Regions from separate parts of the Chryseobacterium sp. MYb264 genome, predicted to be linked through region 1. Evidence: riboswitches for the same ligand, from Rfam matches in the RefSeq annotation. Region 1 holds a riboswitch; each other region holds the start of a gene.
The links. A riboswitch is a leader RNA that binds a small molecule or an ion and turns the genes downstream of it on or off. The one in region 1 is predicted to bind S-adenosylmethionine.
Positions count from the first base shown of each region.

Region 1 (7,004 bases):
ATTTAATTAGTTTGTAATCAGTTTGTTATAAACTTGTTTTTTTATTTGCCATTCTGACTTATATCATTATATTTAAATCACTTTTAACAATTAATTAATATTAATTTTGTTGAACCCTAATATTGAAATAGAAAATATAAGTAAAATGAAACACGCTAAAATCATCCAGGATTTAGAAAAACTAGGGATTAAAGGAAGTTATGAGGTCATTTATAATCCTTCGTATGAAGAATTATATCAGGCTGAAGTTTCTTCTGAAAATCAAGGCTTTGAGAAAGCTGAGCTTACGGAATCTGGTGCAGTATCAGTAAAAACAGGAATTTTCACAGGTCGTTCACCTAAAGACAGGTTTATTGTTCAGGATGATGTTACAAAAGACACGATTTTTTGGGACGGTAAAGTAAACTTGCCAACCTCTCCGGAAATTTTCCAGTCTTGTAAAGACTTAGTGCTGAACCAGCTTTCTGGTGCAAAAAAAATCTATGTGGTAGATGCATTCTGCGGAACGAATACAGACACGAGATTAAAAGTAAGGTTCATCGTTGAAGTAGCGTGGCAGGCGCATTTCGTTACGAATATGTTCATCCGTCCTTCTCATTATGAGTTGGAAAGCTTTGGAGAACCTGATTTTACAGTCATCAATGGATCTAAAACGACAAATCCGAACTGGGAAGAGCAAGGATTAAACTCTGAAAACTTCGTGATGTTCAACCTTACCGAAAAGCTTCAGATCATTGGAGGAACCTGGTATGGTGGAGAAATGAAGAAAGGAATGTTTGCCATGATGAATTATTACCTTCCTTTGAAAGGGATGGCTTCTATGCACTGTTCTGCAAACGTAGGTGAAGAAGGAGATGTTGCTCTTTTCTTCGGTCTTTCAGGAACAGGGAAAACCACTTTGTCTGCAGATCCGAAAAGATATCTGATCGGTGATGATGAGCATGGTTGGGACAACAATGGAGTATTCAATTATGAAGGAGGTTGCTATGCAAAAGTAATTGACCTTTCAGAAGAAAAAGAGCCGGATATTTTCCGAGCAATTAAAAGAGATGCGCTTCTTGAAAACGTAGTAGTTCATGACGGAATTGCTGATTATACAGACGGATCTATCACAGAAAACACGAGAGTTTCTTATCCTATTTACAATATTAATAAAATTGTTTTGCCTTCAAAAGCAGGACACGCGAGCAAGATCGTTTATCTTTCTGCAGATGCTTTCGGCGTATTGCCTCCGGTTTCTATTTTGGATGAAGATCAGGCACAGTACCACTTCCTTTGTGGGTATACTTCAAAGTTAGCCGGAACAGAAAGAGGAATTACAGAACCTCAACCTTCATTTTCGCCGGCATTTGGTGAGGCATTCTTAACATTGCACCCAACAATGTATTCAAAAACATTGATCGGTAAAATGAAAGAACACGGCGCTAAAGCGTATCTGGTAAACACAGGTTGGAACGGAACAGGAAAAAGAATTTCTCTAAAAGACACAAGAGCGATCATTGATTCCATCATCGATGGATCTATTGAAAATGCTCCGAAAACAAGAATTCCAATTATGAATCTTGAAGTTCCTACAGAATTGCCAAACGTTTCTGAAGGCATTCTAGATCCAAGAAATACATATAACGAAGTTTCTGAATGGGAAGAAAAAGCGAAAGACTTAGCTTCAAGATATATCAAAAACTTTGAACAATATTGTAACACCGAAGAGGGCAAAAAGCTTATCGCTTCAGGTCCTCAGTTACAGGAACAAGCAATTAACTAAATTAGGAAGCCTCATCATTGATGAGGCTTTTTTTATGCTTTTAGCTGCGTTGAAAGGTATTGTATGACTAATTACAAATACAAAAGATAGTATTAGTAATATCATGCTGAGCTTCTCAAAGCATAAATTACTTCAAACTCAAAATTGCCAATCGATATCCATTCATTCCAAAACCGGATAAAACCGCATCAGAATTTGCTGCCGTTACCGACTTCTGACGAAATTCTTCTCTCTTGTAAATATTACTAATGTGAACTTCAATTTTCTGCTTCTGAATATTCTTTAAACAATCGGTAATAGCATAAGAATAATGAGTAAACGCTCCCGGATTAATCACCAAAGCATCAAAATCATCTTTCTGAAGACGGTTAATCAATTCACCTTCAATATTTGATTGATAATAAGATATTTCATGGATAGGAAATTCAGATTGTAATTTCTGTAAATAATCCTCCATCGTTACCGTTCCGTAAATTTCAGGTTCTCGGGTACCTAACAGATTAAGATTAGGACCGTTTACAATTAAAATTTTCATATCATAAAATTAAAAACTTTTTTTGAATTTCCGCTCCGTCAGTTCGAGTATTTTTCGCAGCGCAGCGGAGAAAAATGTATCGAGAACCGATATTCTAAAGCCAAAATTCGACTTCGCAACAAAACTTCTCGATACGATTTTTTTCAAAAATCTACTTGAAGTGACGAGGATCGTATGGATTACATTTTACGTATAGTGTAGCTTTAAAAGCAATTTCATTCATTACATTATTTTTAATGATATTTCTCATATTTAAAAATTTAACAATTTATATAACTGTCTATTTTGAAGGTTTTTAAAATAAATTTAACATAATTTTCATAAAATTATAATCAAAAATTTTAAAGTCTACTTGTTTTGTAGACTATTTGTTTTTAGATTTGCAAACATATTTCGATCGGCTTATAAAGAAAGATGGAGGGAACTGACCCTGTGAAATCTTAACAACCTGCGTGAGGCAAGGTGTTACATTCAGCCTTAAAAAGGAAAGATAAGCAATAATTTAATCATATTTATTGGTGCTTGTTGTTGTCTTTTTTGTAAAAGGTTGATTTTTAATTAATGTTAAACAAAATTGATTATGATTAATAAAAATTCATTTAATTCTAAGATTTGGATTCCACCTGTCGCGGTATTTTTCCTGGGAATTATCGGAGTACAAGGTCAGGAAATAAAAAAAGATACCCTGAAGGAAAAAGAGATAGACGAAGTAGTTGTTGTGGCTTATGGAAAAGCGAAAAGAAACAGCTATACAGGTTCGGTTTCCACAATTTCCAGTGATAAAATCAATAACAGACCTGTTACCAATATTACAAAAGCGTTGGAAGGTCAGGTTCCCGGGCTTCAGGCGGTAAGTGCTTCTGGGCAACCAGGGTCTGTGGCTTCGGTTCGTATTCGCGGGATTGGTTCTGTAAGTGCTTCAAGCGATCCTTTGTATGTGGTAGACGGACTTCCTTTTGACGGAAATATCAACACCATCAGCCCAAATGATATTGAATCGATGAGTGTGCTTAAAGATGCTTCTGCAAGTGCTTTGTATGGTTCAAGAGGAGCAAACGGGGTAATCATCATCACCACAAAATCGGGTAAAAAAGGAGAATCAAAGATCAATTTTAATATCAGTCAGGGTTTTTCTTCGAGAGCGGTAAAAGATTATGCACAGGTAAATACCGATCAGTATTTTGAATTGTATTGGGAGGCCATGAGAAACGGCTATGTTGCGAATAATATTGCTCCACAGCAGGCAGCTCAGATGGCAACAGACGGTTTGGTGAATGCTTTGGGAATCAATCCTTACGGAGCCAGTTTTGCAAAACCTGTAGGAACAGACGGAAAATTGTTGGCAGGTGCAAAAGCTTTGTGGAACGACAATTGGGCGGATGTTCTTCAGCGTGTGGCTTCTAGAAATCAGGTTGATTTGGATTTCAGTGGCGGAAACGAAAAGAGTAATTACTATTTCTCGTTAGGTTATCTTGATGATAAAGGAATTGCCATAGAGTCTGGTTTCAAAAAGTACAGTACAAGATTAAAATTAAATTCTGAAGTTAAAAAATGGCTAAATGTTGGTGCGAATTTAAGCTTTACCAACAGCGTGCAATTGGCTCCGGCTTCTTCGGATTCAAGTTCTGAAAATATTATTAACGTCGGGCGTATCATTCCTTCATTTTATCCTTACTATGAAAGAAATACCGATGGAAGTTATAAACTTGATGCAGGAGGAAATTATATTTATGATTTCGGAAAATACAGACCAACCAGCGCCTTGCAAAATCAGAATTTAGCAGCAACTTTACCTTTAGATAAAAACGAAAACAGAGAAGATAACTTTTCAGGAAAAGGTTTTGCTGAGTTTACGTTTTTGCCTGAATTGAAATTTAAGACCAGTTTTTCAGTTGATTTGGTGAATTATAACGGACATTATTATACCAATTCTTTGTTAGGACAAGGAACTGAAATTGGAGGTTCTGTTACGAAAACAAATTCGAGAACGCTTTCTTATACCACAAGTAATATTTTAACGTACGATAAAAAATTTGGTCAGCATCATGTGAATTTATTGGCAGGGCAGGAGTTTTATCATTATGAATATCAAACGATTTCAGGAAACAGATCTCAGTTTTCACTTCCTTATTATTACGAACCAGATGCAGCGGCTTTATTTGGCGGTTTCACGGGAAACAGCGATCAGTTGGGATTGCTAAGTTTCTTAGGTAAAGCAGAATACGATTATCAGAATAAATATTTCATTTCCGGATCGGTAAGGTCAGATGCTTCTTCGAGATTCTCTCAAGATAACCGTTGGGGAACTTTCTGGTCTGTAGGTGGTTCGTGGAAAGCGTCGAGTGAAAATTTTATTAAAGATTTAAATATATTCAATCAGCTGACACTACGTGCAAGTTACGGAGGTCAGGGAAATGACAAGCTTAAAACCTATTATGCTTATCAGAGTTTATATCGATTTTACAACAATTTAGGAGAAGCGGGAACCGTTGCAAGCAGTCTTCCGACACCAAATTTGAAATGGGAAACGAATCTTAATTTAAATATAGGACTTGAATTTGCGATTCTGAACAACAGAATTAAAGGTAATGTAGAATATTTCAAGCGTGAAAGTCAGGATTTGCTTTTTGAAATGCCGTTAGCTCCGTCTTTAGGATTTACAGGATTTCAGGCCAATATCGGAACGATGCAGAATACCGGCTTTGAATTTTCATTATTCACAACACCTGTGAAAACCGACGATTTTCAATGGAATGTTGATGTAAATTTAAGTACATTAAACAACAAGATCACAAAACTGCCTCAGCCTTCTATCATCAGTGGCACAAAATTATTAACTGTAGGTGGTTCAGTATACGATTTCTATCTTCCGACTTGGGTAGGCGTGGATCCGACTAATGGAAAACCTTTATGGAAAACCATTACAACAGATGCCAACGGACAAACGGTAGAAGGTACAACTTCTGAATATGCTAAAGCAGCAAGAGAAATTCAGGGTTCGGCACTTCCTAAATTAATGGGTGGATTAACGACAAGTTTGAATTATAAAAACTTCGACCTTTCAGCTTTACTGACTTTCAGATTAGGAGGAAAGATTTTGGATACCGATTATACATCCATCATGTCCAACGGGAATTTGGCAGGACGTGCATGGAGCGCCGAAATGGTCAACAGATGGACACCTGAAAATACAAATACGGATGTTCCGATTTTGAGCACGACGACCAATAACTGGACTTCAACCTCATCGAGATTTTTATATTCTGCAACCTATGCAAGATTGAAAAATGTGAGCATCGGATATACGCTTCCATCGAATTATTTTGAAAAATTAGGCTTGAAAAACTTTAGAGTTTATGTTCAGGGAGAAAATTTACTCACGTTTTACAAACATAAAGGAATGGATCCTGAGCAATCTTTAGACGGAACAACGTATTACAGATATCCGGCGATGAGAACCATCACTTTCGGACTTCAGGCGACGCTTTAAACTTAAAATTAAAACAATGAAAAAAATAAAATATCTATCTTTTGCCATTATCGCGACCTTATCTCTGGCAAGCTGTGAAAGCGAACTGGAAACGGCACCAACCAATCAGGCTAACGAAGCAGAAGTTTTTAAAACGGCTGATAATGCCGAAACAGTAATCAATGGAACTTGGGCGAAATTTAATGATGATGGTACAACATATTCCAACATCGGATATTCAACCGTGTTGAGAACGAGTGACGCAATGGGAAGTGATGTAGCAGTTTTAACCAATAAATATGGTTTTCCAACGGCTTATACATTTTCAGACTTGAGCAATAATACAGGAAGTCGTGCACTTTTCATCTGGAGTTTGCTGTATTCTACCATCAACAACATGAATAATGTGATTACCAGAATTGATGCCGCAGAGGGAAGTCAGGCAAAAAAAGATCAGGTAAAAGGTCAGGCAAAGACGCTTCGAGCTTTTTGTTATCTGAATTTGGCGAGTTTTTATCAGTTTAGTTATTTAAAAGATAAAACGGCTTTAACGGCTCCGATTTATACAGAACCTACAACTACTGAATCTAAGCCCAATAAAAGAGCGACTTTAGAAGAAATTTATACGCTGATTAAAAGTGATTTAACAGATGCTGATCAATTACTTCAGAACTACACGAGAAACAATAAAGATAAAATCGACAGATCGGTAGTTAATGGATTGCTGGCAAGAACCTATCTGAATACAGGAGATTGGGCAAAAGCTGCTGCTGCCGCAAAAGTAGCAAGAAACGGCTACGCCTTAATGACGGCTGAAAAGTATAAAGAAGGTTTCAATGACATCAGCAACGGAGAGTGGATTTGGGGTCATGGGCAAACGCAGGAGCAATCCAGTGAGAGTTATGCTTTCCACTTTTTAGATGTTTCGTCTTCGGGAAGTTATTATTACAGTTTCATGGCAGATCCATATTTTAAAGATTTGTTTGATACAAATGATATTCGTTATTCTTTGTTTTCATGGGACGGACTTCCGGGTAGGGAAGGGCTCTTGAGATATGCGAAGTTTAAATTTAAAGCGAATTTAATTGCTGATATCGTCTATATGAGAGCGGCCGAAATGTATCTCATTGAAGCCGAAGCCGAAGCCCGAAACGGAAATGTAACCAATGCGGTAACCGTTTTAAATCAATTGAAATCGGCGAGAAATGCTAATCAATATTCAGGTTCTTTAGCCC
Region 1 is NZ_CP142422.1:3,912,576-3,919,579, forward strand. Features, by position in the region: gene VUJ46_RS16970 (GYDIA family GHMP kinase) at 1-17, shown strand, start outside; gene pckA (phosphoenolpyruvate carboxykinase (ATP)) at 146-1,765, shown strand; gene VUJ46_RS16980 (type II 3-dehydroquinate dehydratase) at 1,893-2,300, opposite strand; SAM riboswitch class I at 2,700-2,797, shown strand; gene VUJ46_RS16985 (SusC/RagA family TonB-linked outer membrane protein) at 2,881-5,790, shown strand; gene VUJ46_RS16990 (RagB/SusD family nutrient uptake outer membrane protein) at 5,807-7,004, shown strand, end outside.

Region 2 (7,004 bases), 600 kb from region 1:
AAAACTTGTTTAAATTTCACTATCAACTATCAACTATCAACTATCAACTATCAACTATCAACTATTTCGAATAACCATCCACTTCAACAATCGCTTCTGCAAAAGCCTTGGGATCTTCCTGAGGAACATTATGCCCGATTCCTTTTAAAATTTTATGGGAATATTTTCCTGTAAATTGGCCTTCGTATGCCTTTCCATCAATAGCAGCCCCGTCGAAATCACTACTGATTGTAATGGTTGGGACACTGATTTTTGGTTTTGACTGAAGCTTTTTCTCCAGTTCATCATATGAGGGCTCTCCTTTGGCTAAAGATAATCTCCAACGGTAATTGTGCATTACGATCGCTACGTGATCCGGATTATTGAAAGATTGAGCAGTTCTGTCATAAGTAGCTTTATCAAAATTCCAGTTGGGGGAAGCAGTTTTCCAAATCAAATTATTGAAATCATACGTGTTTTCTGCATAGCCTTTTTCGCCGCGTTCGGTAGAAAAATAATATTGATACCACCATCCTAATTCTGCATTCGGAGGAAGTGGTTTTTTATTGGCTTCTAAATTGGTGATCAGATATCCGCTTACGGAAATCAACCCTTTTACACGTCCCGGCCAAAGTGCAGCCATCACATCTGCTGTTCTTGCGCCCCAATCGAAGCCGCCGATAATAGCTTTGTCAATTTTTAAAGCATCCATTAAAGTAATAATGTCTAAAGCCACGGCAGTCTGTTGTCCGTTTCTCATCGTTTTATCAGAAAGAAAACAGGTGGTTCCAAAACCTCGTAAATAGGGAGTGATCACTCTGTATCCTTTTGCAGTAAGTTGGGGGACGACTTCTTCATAACTGTGAATATCGTAAGGCCAGCCATGAAGAAGAATAACCGGAGTTCCCTTGGGAGAGCCTGCTTCTGTATAGCCAATGTTTAAAACGCCTGCGTTGATCTGTTTTAAATTTCCCAAAGAACCTTCTGTTTTCTGTTGAGCATTTAATGATAGTCCGAAATTGAAAAGGAGCATTAGAATTCCTTTGGTTAAATATTTTTTGATATTCTGAAGCTGCTGAGGTATTGGATATGAATGCATAATGGTTTCGATTTTTAAATTATGATTCAAAAGTAGTAGGGAATTGGGTGTTGAAAAATTGTAAGTGGGGTAAAACGGACAAAATGGACTTTGAAAAAGACAAACCGTGACGTTAGATCTTTTTATTAATCTTTAAAATGAAAGGTTCTGCATATTATTTTTGCTTATTGAATTTCATCTTTTTTAATTTCATCTTTTTTAATTAAAAGCATAATCATTTGCTGAAAAATAAATTATTTTAGTGCAATACTAATTAAAAAAGAGAACTTTATGAGGAAATTTTATTCCGGTGTATTTCTGTTGATAATGGCTTTTGTCTTTGGGCAGATCAGCTATACAGTTACACCCAATCCGTTCAATGAGACGGATCAGATTACTTTAACGGTTCCGGGAGATCAGATCGATGAAGCTGCTTGGGGCGTTTCAAATAATGCAGTTTATATTTGGTCCTGGTCACTGGATTCTAATTTTCAAAATGATCAGGATTGTCCTACTAACGGACAATGGGGAGATTCAAACGATGCGAACAAGTTGGTTTACAACAGCACAACAGATTCTTATTCTTTAACTTTTACACCAACCACTTTTTACGGCAGAACCGGAATCGGAAGATTTGGTTTTTTATTAAAAGATAAAACGGGAGCGCATCAAACGGGAGATAGCTTTGTAAATGTTGGGACTTTAAGTTTAAGCCTTACTAATCCTGCTGCAAATAGCTTGACATCGGTTCCTGTAGGAAACTCAATCAACATTACAGCGACAACAAATGTAAATGCAACTTTCCAGCTAAAAGCAAACGGAACGGTCGTAAATTCTACAACAACGCCTTCTTCGTCGTATTCTTACAGCTATACCGTAACAGAAGATGCTTCTATGGAACTAATTGCGACGGAAGGTTCTTCTTCTAAAAATGCAACGTTTACTTTGCAGGTTCCGCGAGATGTGGTTTCTGAATCGATTCCGGGATGGATAAGACAGGGGATTAATTATGATCCGGCGGATCAGACTAAGGTTGGGTTGGCTTTGTATGCGCCTTTTAAAAACTTCGTTCATGTGATCGGCAGTTTCAATAATTGGGCAGTGAATGATGTCTATTTAATGAAAAGAGATACGACAAATCCTGATCTATACTGGATTGAATTAAACGGGCTGACTCCTCAGCAATTGTATACTTTCCAATACAGAACCAATGATCTGAAAAAAGTGGCAGATCCTTATTCGCCACAGATTTTATCTTCTTATGATGATCAGTGGATCTCGGCGACTACTTATCCGAACTTACCAACATTTCCTGCAGGACAGGATTTTGAGGTCTCTATGTTTAAAACAGGTCAAACGCCTTACAACTGGCAGGTAAATAATTTCCAGCGTCCGGCAAAAGAAGATCTTGTGGTGTATGAATTGTTATTAAGAGATTTTACCCAGGAAAAAAATTGGCAGTCGCTGATCAATAAAATTACTTATTTAAAAGGATTAAATATTAATGCAATCGAATTGCTTCCGATTATGGAGTTTGATGGAAACCTGTCTTGGGGATACAATACGTCTTTTCATTATGCTTTAGACAAAGCCTACGGAACGCCGGAAAAATTCAAGGAATTTGTAGATGTTTGTCACCAAAACGGTATTGCGGTGATTTTAGATGTTGCTTTCAATCATGCGACAGGTCGTTCTCCCCTGGTAAGACTTTGGAATGTAGATCCTGATGGCGACGGTTACGGAGATGTAGCGGCTAATAATCCTTATTTTAATACGGTTCCAAAGCATTCTTATAATGTATTTAATGATTTTAACCATACAAGTCCTTCGACTAAATATTACGTTGAAAGAACATTGCAACAATGGCTAACTGAGTATAGGGTTGATGGATTCCGTTGGGATCTTACAAAAGGTTTTACCCAAAACTGTTCTGAAAATGACGAAGGCTGTACCAATGCTTATCAACAGGATAGGGTGGATATTCTTAAAGATTATGCCGATAAACAATGGGCAATCGATCCGAATTCTTATGTGATCTTCGAGCATTTGGGAACAGACGAGGAAGAGCAGCAGTGGGCTAATTATAAGGCATCAGAAGGAAAAGGAGTAATGATGTGGAATAATCAGAATGGTTCTTATAACCAAAATACAATGGGCTATAAGGAAAATAGTAATTTCGACAGAGTGGATCATGAGCTTCACGGCTTTTCATCGATGAGAGCAGTAGGATATGGGGAAAGTCATGACGAGGAAAGATTGATGTTTAAAAATCTTGCTTACGGTGCGGTGAATGGTTCTTATGATGTTAAAAACTTAAATATGGCGCTTGACAGAATGAAAACTTTTGGTGCTACATTCTTTACGATTCCTGGTCCGAAAATGATCTGGCAGTTTGGGGAATTGGGCTATGAATTCAGTATCAACAGGTGTGCAGACGGATCTGTTAATAATGACTGCAGAACAGATGAGAAGCCGATTGCTTTTGCATTGGGATATGAAGCTGATGCCAACAGAAAGGCGGTTTACGATACCTGGGCGAAAATTATCAACATCCGAAATGCGCATTCTGTATTTAAATCAAAAACCTACACGATAGAATCTAATAATTTAACGAATGATCCGGAGGGTTTAATAACGAGGATTTACGTTTATGATAATCTATTGACAAACAACGATATGAAAAATGTGGTTGTGTTGGCGAATTATAATACAACAGCGAAGAGTGTAGTTCCGTATTTTCCTTATGTTGGGGCTTGGCAAAATTTAATGGATAATACCATTTCAAATATTACGTCAACAACGGCTCCGATTACGCTTCAACCGGGCGAATTCAGGATCTTTGGAAACTATACGGGGAGTTTATCCACAATAGATGCAAGTGGTTCTCAAAGGTTACTGCTTCAGATTGCTGATAACCCTGTGAAGAGCGGTTTCGTCAAATTGGTGTATAACAAAGCTAAAAACGGACAAATTTTCATCTATGACATGACGGGTAAGCTGATGGATTCATTTAGACTTGCTCAGGAAAACGGAACGCATGAGATGAAGGTGGGTTATCCTTCGGGAACATATTTGGTTCATTTAAAATCAGATACGGGAGTTTCGATTCAAAAAATGATAGTGGAATAGCTTGTGGATAAGTCTGAAAATGATTGTAAAGAGGTCGCTTAGCGATCTCTTTTTTTTATTAATTCATATATTATCCACGTTGAAAAGTATACTTGTAAACGGGTTGTTAAGACGTTTTTAATAGGTTATTCACAAAGTTACCCACATTGGTATTGAAGTTTATTCACGGCTTACTAATACCTTACTAACGGCTTATTCATATTTTATCCACGAGCTTATTAATACTCAATTTATGCTTATTCATATGCTTCTAACAGCTTGCTAATAGCTAATTAATACGTTTTCCACATCTTATTCACAATTGTGGAAAAGCTGATTGTAAGGGAATAATTACAAGTTTTTGCTATGTGAAATTAATAGTCTACCTTTGTGCTAGATTTATCAAGAAAGGTGGAGGGATTTGGCCCTGTGAAACCTTAGCAACCGCCTTTTCTAGACAGGTAATGGTGCTAATTCCAACCCAATTTGGGGGAAGATAAGTGAAACAATATTCTAAATATTATTCCATTTTCTTGACGGTCTTTGTTGGCGGATGTTGTCCGTTCGGGTTGATTATTAATTTTGCAAAAAACAAAAGATGAAAAAGCTTAGCCTATCTGTATTGCTACTTGGCGCTATTATAATTTCCGCGCAGGAACAGGAAAGGGAAAAACAGATTGAAGATGTGGTTATCGTGGGTAACCGAAATACTAAAAGAACAAAACTGGAAACTCCGGTTCCGGTAGATATTATCAATATCGAAAAGATACAGAAATCCTCACCGCAAATTACCGTTCAGGATTTATTAAATTATGTCATTCCGTCTTTCAATGCGGTTCGTCAGTCGGCATCGGATGGAACCGAGCATATTGATCCAGTCACATTAAGAGGAATGGGCCCGGATCAGGTTCTGGTTTTGGTAAACGGAAAAAGAAGACATACCACTTCTTTGGTCAATTATCAGAATACGGTCGGAAATGGTTCTGTCGGAACTGATTTAAGTGCAATTCCTGTAATTGCTATTGAAAAGATTGAGGTTTTAAGAGACGGAGCAGCGGCTCAGTATGGTTCGGATGCGATTGCCGGAGTTATTAATATTATTCTTAAAAAAGATATCGGTGCTTCTGCCACGTTGAATTATGGAATCACAGGAAGAGGAGATGGCGAAACGTATCAGGCAGGAGTGAACTACGGGTCATCTTTGGGAAAAGACGAAAGTTATATCAACCTATCTCTTCAGCTTAATCAAAGAGGAAAGACCACGAGAACTCAGAATCACAATCTGGATATTTTTGGAGATAATTTTGCCTATGATTTTGCTGATGATCCTGATGCAGCAAGAGCAGCTGATGATGCGATTATCAAGCAAAGAGGTTTATCCCGCGATGATTTCAATTTTCAGATCGGAGATGCCAAAATTAAACAGGCGCAGTTATTTGTGAATGCCGAATATCCTTTTAATGATCATTTCAAAATCTATTCGTTCGGAGGTTTCAGCATAAAAGAAGGTCAGGGCTATGGTTTCAGAAGGCTCCCTAGTGAGACTTCAAATAATGTGTATTCCATCTATCCCAACGGTTTTCAGGCAGTTTTGAATTCTCAGGTATACGATATTTCTTATGCTGTTGGAGCGAAATATAATCTGAACGACTGGCAATTTGATCTTAGCAATACGTTCGGGAGCAATACCTTTAAATACAATGTGGATAACACGTTAAATGCTTCATTAGGAGCGAATTCACCTACGAGTTTTTACGCGGGAGCTCATAGTTTTCTTCAGAATACCGTTAATTTAGATGTGTCTAAAAGTGTTGAAAATTTCAATTTTGCTTTTGGTGGAGAATTCAGATTTGAGCAATATGATATTAAAGCTGGCGAACAGGCTTCTTACGCCAGATATGATATTTTTGGAAACGTCGTAACGCCAACAACTCCCGAAGCCAATGTAATAGGGGCGGGTGGTGCGCAATCGTTCACCGGGTTTTCGACAGACAATGCTTTAACCAAATCAAGACATTCTACAGCGGTTTATGCAGATGTTTCTTATGATTTAGCTAAAAAATTAAATATCGATGCGGCGCTGAGGTTTGAAAACTATTCAGATTTTGGAAATACCCTGAATGGTAAATTGGCTCTCAGATATGAATTCATTAAAAACTTTGCTATTCGTGGAGCAGTAGGAACAGGTTTCCGCGCGCCATCTTTGCAGCAACAATATTTCAATAATTCTTACGCAGATATTTCAACCACCGGAGTTGGAATTGTGAAAAAAGGAATTTTTAACAACGACAGCAGAGCGGCTGAAATTCTTGGATTTGATAAATTAAAACAGGAAACCTCAGTAAATGGAAGTGTCGGATTTACCTTGAAACCTGCAAAAGGACTATTTATTACCTTAGACGGATATTGGATCGGCGTGAAAGACAGAATTGTGATCACAAGTAATATTACAGACGACAGATTACAGGATCCCGCTATCGTAGGTGAAGGAAATGAAGTGGAAAGTGCCCGATTTTTTGCCAATGCTATCGATACTGAAACGAAAGGGGTAGATTTGGTAGTTTCTTACGACTGGAAATTGGGCGGCGGAAATCTGAATATCAACCTTGCCGGAAATTATACGGAAACCAAGATCACCGATTTTCATTTTCCACAAGGCTTACAAACGCCGCAGGACGAGTTTTTCGGTCCTGATCAGATCAATATCATAGAAACCTTATCGCCTAAAACAAAGGCAACATTGGGCTTAAACTACGGAATCGGTAAATTTAATTTTCTGGTGAGAAATACGTATTTTGGTCAGGTAACAAGAGATGGCTATCCCTTCGGAGGCGTGCAG
Region 2 is NZ_CP142422.1:3,307,705-3,314,708, reverse strand. Features, by position in the region: gene VUJ46_RS14280 (alpha/beta fold hydrolase) at 62-1,078, opposite strand; gene VUJ46_RS14275 (alpha-amylase family glycosyl hydrolase) at 1,349-4,186, shown strand; SAM riboswitch class I at 4,562-4,668, shown strand; gene VUJ46_RS14270 (TonB-dependent receptor plug domain-containing protein) at 4,764-7,004, shown strand, end outside.
Region 2: linked by a shared signal. The riboswitch ahead of VUJ46_RS14270 (TonB-dependent receptor plug domain-containing protein) and the one ahead of VUJ46_RS16985 (SusC/RagA family TonB-linked outer membrane protein) in region 1 are both predicted to bind S-adenosylmethionine.

Region 3 (7,004 bases), 180 kb from region 1:
AAGTTTTGGATTGTCCGGCACCAATCATATCATCCACGATGAAAGATGCTTTTGAACCATTTTTTTCAGGATTTACGGTATTGCTTCCGTAGGTAATATAATCGTTGATTCCGTCTTTATAATAGGTGTTTCCAGGATATGGAGCGCCATACAATTTGGGTGAATTCGTTTCATTATCACAGAAAGCACTTTCCGAATTCTGAGTTCTCGAATAAAACTTTTTAATTGAAATACTATCATGGTTAATATCTATACAGCCATCGTGAGAAGCATTCGTTCGCCCTTGGTAAGTATTGTACCCCCATTTCCAGTTATTTCTGAACCAAACCGTAGGAATTACTACAATTGGCGCATCAATCTGACTTCTGTTACAAACCGTAACGCGAACTAAAATATCATTATGGTCAGCTTTCGCATATTCAATAAAAATATCGAAATATTCATCGTTGTCAAAAATTCCGGTGTCGATGATTTCGTATTCTGGTTCTTTTTTGCTTCTTCTGGCATTTTCAGCACGGATTTCATCATAAGGAAATGCATTGATAGGATATTTATACACCAGCTTCATATAGCTGTGCGTAGGCGTATTATCCAGATAATAAAAAATTTCCTTAATGTCCTCTCCGTGATTTCCCTGAGGGTTGCTGAGCCCGAAGAAACGCTCTTTTACCCTTTTATCCTTCTTGTTCCAAAAGGAAAGTGCAAAACAGAAAAGCTGCTTCACATCAGAGATTCCCGCAATGCCTTCTTCGCCCCAACGATAGGCGTAGCTTTCTGCGGTATTATGATTGGCGAAATTCCATGCGTCGCCGTTGGAACTGTAATCCTCACGTACATTTCCCCATTGTCGGTTGCTTACGTATGGTCCCCAGTTTTTCCAGTTTGTATCTTGTAATCTTTGTTTTTCGGCAATCATATTTCATCAATTTTCCATACGAAGTTAGTTTTTTTGATAAAAAATTCCAACTTTACGAATCTGAAAAATAGTTAACATTGCTTTGAAAACCTTGTATTTATCTGTGTTTCTAATATTAAATTAAATTTTTATAAATATTTAAAAGAAATGTTATACCTTTGCACTATTCGATCATTCAAATATTGAAAATGTTATCAAGAAAGGTTGAGGGATTAGACCCTGTGAAACCTTAGCAACCCTTTGCGAAAGCGAAGAAGGTGCTACGTTCTACCAAAATTATTTTGGACAGATAACTACTGAATCTTTTTTCAGCCATTTCCTGTGGCATTTTCAATGATATTATCAAAAAGTATAATAGAATTGAAAACAGAACTAAACTATATTAATCTTTCGTATCAAACAAATTCCGGTAAGGAATATCATATCTCGTTGAGCTATCAGCTTTTCGGGAAAGACTTATTTTCAGCACCCATCATTTTAGTAAATCATGCTTTAACCGGAAATTCAGACGTAGCCGGAGAAAAAGGCTGGTGGAAACAATTGATTGGTGAAAATCAGGTAATCGATACTAATAAATATACAGTTCTGTGTTTCAATATTCCCGGAAACGGATTTGATGATTTTTTAATTGATGAATACGAAGATTTCACGCCTTCAGATATTGCCAATATCTTTTTACAAGGGCTTGAAAGTTTACATATTACAAGTTTATACGCCATTATTGGAGGTTCTTTAGGAGGTGCAATCGGTTGGGAAATGTTGGTAAAACAACCACATCTTGCCGAAATTTTCATTCCTATTGCCTGTGATTATAAAACCCATGATTGGCTTCATGCACAATGTCTGGTTCAGAAATTTTTATTAAATCAAAAAGATGAACCTTTACAAAAAGCGAGAATTCATGCGATGTTGTGCTACCGAACGCCGGAATCGTTAAATGATAGATTTCAAAATAAATACAATCAGGAAAAACAAAGATTGGAGTCGGAAGATTGGCTGGTTTATCACGGAAATGCTTTAAACGATAGATTTAGTTTAAAAGCTTATCAACTGATGAATCATTTGCTGATGAATATTAATGTTGATGAATCTCAACTGGAAAAAATTCAGGCACGAATGCACATGATCTCTGTAGATACAGATTTGTTTTTCCCGGCTTCTGAAATCCGAATGTGCTTTGAAAAGCTGAAAGAGAAAAAGGAAAATGTTTTCTATCACGAGATCACCTCAATTCATGGGCACGACGCCTTTTTAATGGAATATAAACAATTAAATAATATCATAAAACCTATTCTGAATATATGACAACATCAGATACAATAAACATTTATCGAAATAAAGCGCTGGTAAATTTTGAAGGGAAAGACTTTTTGGGACATATCGGAATTGATTCCCGAATTTTCAAAGTATTAAATGAAGAAGGAATAAGTGTGGGTGTAATTTCCCAGCAGGCTATTGAAAATGGAATTTCTGTTTTGGTAGATGAAAAAGATGCGGAAGATGCAGTGCGTGTGCTGCAGGAAGAGTTTAAAAAAGAAAAATCGAACGGGGCAGTAAGCAATATTTATAACATTAGTAATGTTGCAGTCATTGGCTTCGTTTCGGAAAATTATAGCAAAATACTTTCTGAACTTCAGAGAAATAAAATATTTCCGCTTTTGTTGAATCAAATTGCTTCGGCGGGAAGGGTAAATATCGTGGTAACCGATAACCAGACGGAAATTGCAAAAAATATTGTTGAAACAGAAATTTACGGAAAACCGAAAGTCGTTCATTTAGCCTTAATCGGGCATGGAAATGTGGGCGGAACTTTGGTGGAACAGATTTTAGATTCAGAGCACGATATTCTCAAGCGTAAAAGATTACAACTGAAAATCGTAGCCATTGCAAATTCAAAGAAAATGGCTTTGAACAAAGGCGGTTTTGGAAGCGACTGGAGACAGAAAGTAAATTATTCTCAAACCAATTCCAGTATTGAAAGCCTGATCGGGTATGCAAAAGAACATCATCTGGAAAATCTGGTGATGGTAGATAATACGGCCAGTAAAGATTTTGTGAAGCATTATGATGCGTTTGTGGATAACGGTTTTGATATCGTTTCTTCCAACAAAATTTACAATACGTTGCCGATTGCCACGTATAGAAACTTAAGAAAATCTTTAGAGAAGAATAAAAAGAAATATCTATACGAAACCAATGTTGGTGCAGGTTTACCGTTAATTGATACGATTAAATTGCTACACCTTTCAGGAGAAAATATCACAAGAATTAAAGGCGTTTTCTCAGGAACATTGAGTTATGTTTTCAATAATTTTTCGTTGAGGGATGATAAGTTTTCCACAATCATCAATGAAGCGTTGGAAAAAGGATACACAGAACCGGATCCAAGAGAAGATTTGTCAGGAAATGACGTCGCCAGAAAATTATTGATTTTGGCAAGAGAATTAGATCTGATTAATGAGTTTGAAGATATCAACATTCAGAATTTGGTTCCGGAAAATTTACTTTCCGTTTCAAAATCAGAATTCCTTTCAAGATTGGAAGAATTAGATGAAGAATATGAAAAAATTAAGGGAAACCAAGAGCCTGGTCATGTCTTAAGATATGTTGGAGATCTTCACGGAGATTTACAGAAAGAGAAAGGCGAGCTTGATGTTAAACTGATTTCCGTTCCTGCAACTTCCGCTTTAGGACAGTTAAAAGGTTCAGATTCCATCTTCGAAATTTATACGGAAAGTTATGGCGAAAATCCAATCGTCATCATGGGAGCCGGAGCCGGAGCGCAGGTAACGGCAAGAGGAGTTTTCGGAGATATTTTAAGAGTAAGCGAAACGAAATAATAATAATATTAATATAACAATTTAATAATATAACAGTTTACCAATAATAATTACTATTGTCATGCTGAGCTTGTCGAAGCATTCCATTGTTAAATTGCTAAACTGTTAGATTTAAATATACAAAAGTTTATGAGCGAAAATTTTCAACCAGAAACTAACAATGAGCAACTTTCAAATTTTGAAACACTTGCGATCAGAACCCAAACCGAAAGAACTCAGTTTGATGAGCATTCAACGCCTTTGTATTTAACATCCAGCTTTATTTTTCAGGATGCAGAAGATATGAGAGCGAGTTTTGCAGAAGAAAAACCAAAGAATTTATACAGCCGTTTTTCCAATCCGAATGTAACGGAATTCACCGATAAAATTGCTAAAATGGAAGGCGCAGAAGCAGGATATGCTTTTGCAACAGGAATGGCAGCGATTTATTCAACGTTTGCGACTTTGTTAAATGCAGGTGATCATATCGTAAGCTGTCAGTCGGTTTTCGGATCTACGCACACGTTGTTCACAAAATATTTCCCAAAATGGAATATTGAAACAACCTATTTCAAAGCGGAAGACGCTGAAAATGTTGAAAAATATATTCAGCCGAATACAAAAATTTTATATCTGGAGACACCTACAAATCCTGCGATTGAGGTGTTAGATTTAGAATTTTTCGGACAAATTGCTAAAAAACATAACCTGATTTTCATTGTGGATAACTGTTTTGCGACACCATATTTGCAACAACCTATAAAATACGGAGCAGATATTGTAGTGCATTCTGCAACAAAGTTGATAGACGGTCAAGGTCGTGTTTTAGGTGGTGTAGCAGTCGGTAGAGAAGATTTAATTCGTGAAATTTATCTTTTTGCAAGAAATACAGGTCCGGCAATGTCACCTTTCAATGCTTGGGTCTTGTCAAAAAGTTTGGAAACTTTAGCAATCCGTGTTGAAAAACATTGTGAAAATGCTTTAAAAGTAGCCGGGTTTTTAGAAGGTCACCCGAATGTAGAATTGGTGAAATATCCTTTCCTGCCATCACATCCAAGTTATGAAGTCGCTAAAAAACAGATGAAATTAGGCGGAAACATCGTCGCATTCGAAATCAAAGGCGGAATTGAAGGCGGAAGAAACTTTTTAGATAAAATTAAAATGTGTTCGCTTTCTGCCAACCTCGGCGATACGAGAACGATTGTTACGCATCCGGCTTCTACAACGCATTCCAAATTGTCTGATGATGAAAGAAATGAAGTAGGAATTACAGCTGGTTTGGTTCGTTGTTCCGTTGGTTTAGAAAATGTGGATGATATTATCGCGGATTTAAAACAAGCATTGGATTAAATTAATTTGGGCAGCTTTATCCGCCTTCCACTCCCGCTTTTTTGCCTCCGCTTCGCTCCTGCAAAAAGAGCTCCGTTCAAGTCGGGCTGCGAAGATTCGACGCAAAAAAAATCCTTGTCAAGGTTTCAAACCTTGACAAGGATTCAGAATAACGAAATAAAAAATTGGCTTTAGCCGAAACATACAATGAAAAATTCAGAACAATTATATAAAGCATTATCCGAAAGAATTTTAATTCTGGACGGTGCGATGGGAACGATGCTTCAGCGATATAAATTTGAGGAAGAAGATTACCGTGGCGAGCGTTTCAAAGATTGGGAACATCCTGTGAAGGGAAATAATGATTTACTGTCGTTAACGCAACCTCATTCCATTGAAGAAGTTCACAGGAAATATTTGGAAGCAGGAGCTGATATTCTGGAAACCAATACGTTTTCGGGAACAACGATTGCAATGGCAGATTATCATATGGAAGATTTGGTTTACGAACTAAACTATGAATCTGCAAAAATCGCCAGAAAAGTATGTGATGAATTTACGGCTCAAAATCCTGATAAGCCAAGATTCGTAGCGGGATCTATCGGACCAACCAACAGAACAGCAAGTTTAAGCCCTGATGTAAACGATCCTGGTTATAGAGCCATCACGTTTGAAGAACTGAGAGTTGCCTACAAACAGCAATGCGAAGCTTTATTAGATGGAGGTTCAGACATTTTATTGGTTGAAACAATCTTCGATACATTAAATGCAAAAGCAGCCCTTTTTGCGATCGATGAACTTCAGGATGAAAGAGGAATAAAAATCCCGATTATGGTTTCAGGAACAATTACGGATGCTTCAGGAAGAACATTGAGCGGACAAACTGCAGAAGCATTTTTAATCTCAGTTTCACATTTGAATTTATTAAGTGTTGGTTTCAATTGTGCTTTGGGAGCCAATCAATTGACGCCGTATTTGGAAACATTGGCTCATAATTCAGAATTCCACGTTTCGGCGTATCCGAATGCGGGGCTTCCGAATGCTTTCGGAAAATATGACGAAACGCCGGAAGATATGGCGAGTCAGATTAAAGAATATGTTGAGAAAGGATTAATTAATATCATCGGAGGTTGTTGCGGAACAACGCCTGATCATATTAAAGCAATTGCAGATTTGGTAGAAAAATACGAACCGAGGAAGGTTAGTATAACAATATAATAATTTATCAACGTAACAATCTTCTTAAAGAATCTATTGGTAAACTGCTACATTAATAGACTGTTACATTGATACATTGGTAAATTAAACTATGAAATATTTAAGATTATCGGGGCTCGAGCCTTTGATTATTATGCCGGAAAGTAATTTCATCAATGTTGGTGAAAGAACAAATGTTGCCGGTTCAAAGAAATTTTTAAGATTAATAAAAGAAGAGAAATATTCTGAAGCTCTTGATATTGCGCGTCACCAGGTTGAAGGTGGGGCGCAGATTCTTGATGTCAATTTCGATGACGGATTGATTGACGGAAAGGCTTCCATGATTAAATTTCTAAATTTAATTGCTTCAGAACCTGATATTTCCAGAATTCCTATCATGATCGATTCTTCGAAATGGGAAATTCTGGAAGCCGGATTGCAGGTTGCACAGGGAAAATGTGTGGTCAATTCTATCAGCTTAAAAGAAGGCGAAGAAGAATTTATCAAGCATGCAAAAGCCATTAAAAGATATGGTGCGGCGATGATTGTTATGGCGTTCGATGAAGTGGGACAAGCCGATACTTACGAACGTAGAATCGAGATTTCAAAACGTTCTTACGATCTTTTGGTTAATGAATTAAAGTTTCCTGCCGAAGATATTATTTTCGATTTAAATATTTTCCCTGTCGCAACGGGAATGGATGAACACAGAAGAAATGCCATCGATTTTATCGAAGCAACGA
Region 3 is NZ_CP142422.1:4,092,437-4,099,440, forward strand. Features, by position in the region: gene VUJ46_RS17845 (MGH1-like glycoside hydrolase domain-containing protein) at 1-916, opposite strand, end outside; SAM riboswitch class I at 1,105-1,212, shown strand; gene VUJ46_RS17850 (alpha/beta fold hydrolase) at 1,250-2,221, shown strand; gene VUJ46_RS17855 (ACT domain-containing protein) at 2,218-3,756, shown strand; gene VUJ46_RS17860 (O-succinylhomoserine sulfhydrylase) at 3,886-5,085, shown strand; gene VUJ46_RS17865 (homocysteine S-methyltransferase family protein) at 5,272-6,282, shown strand; gene metH (methionine synthase) at 6,374-7,004, shown strand, end outside.
Region 3: linked by a shared signal. The riboswitch ahead of VUJ46_RS17850 (alpha/beta fold hydrolase) and the one ahead of VUJ46_RS16985 (SusC/RagA family TonB-linked outer membrane protein) in region 1 are both predicted to bind S-adenosylmethionine.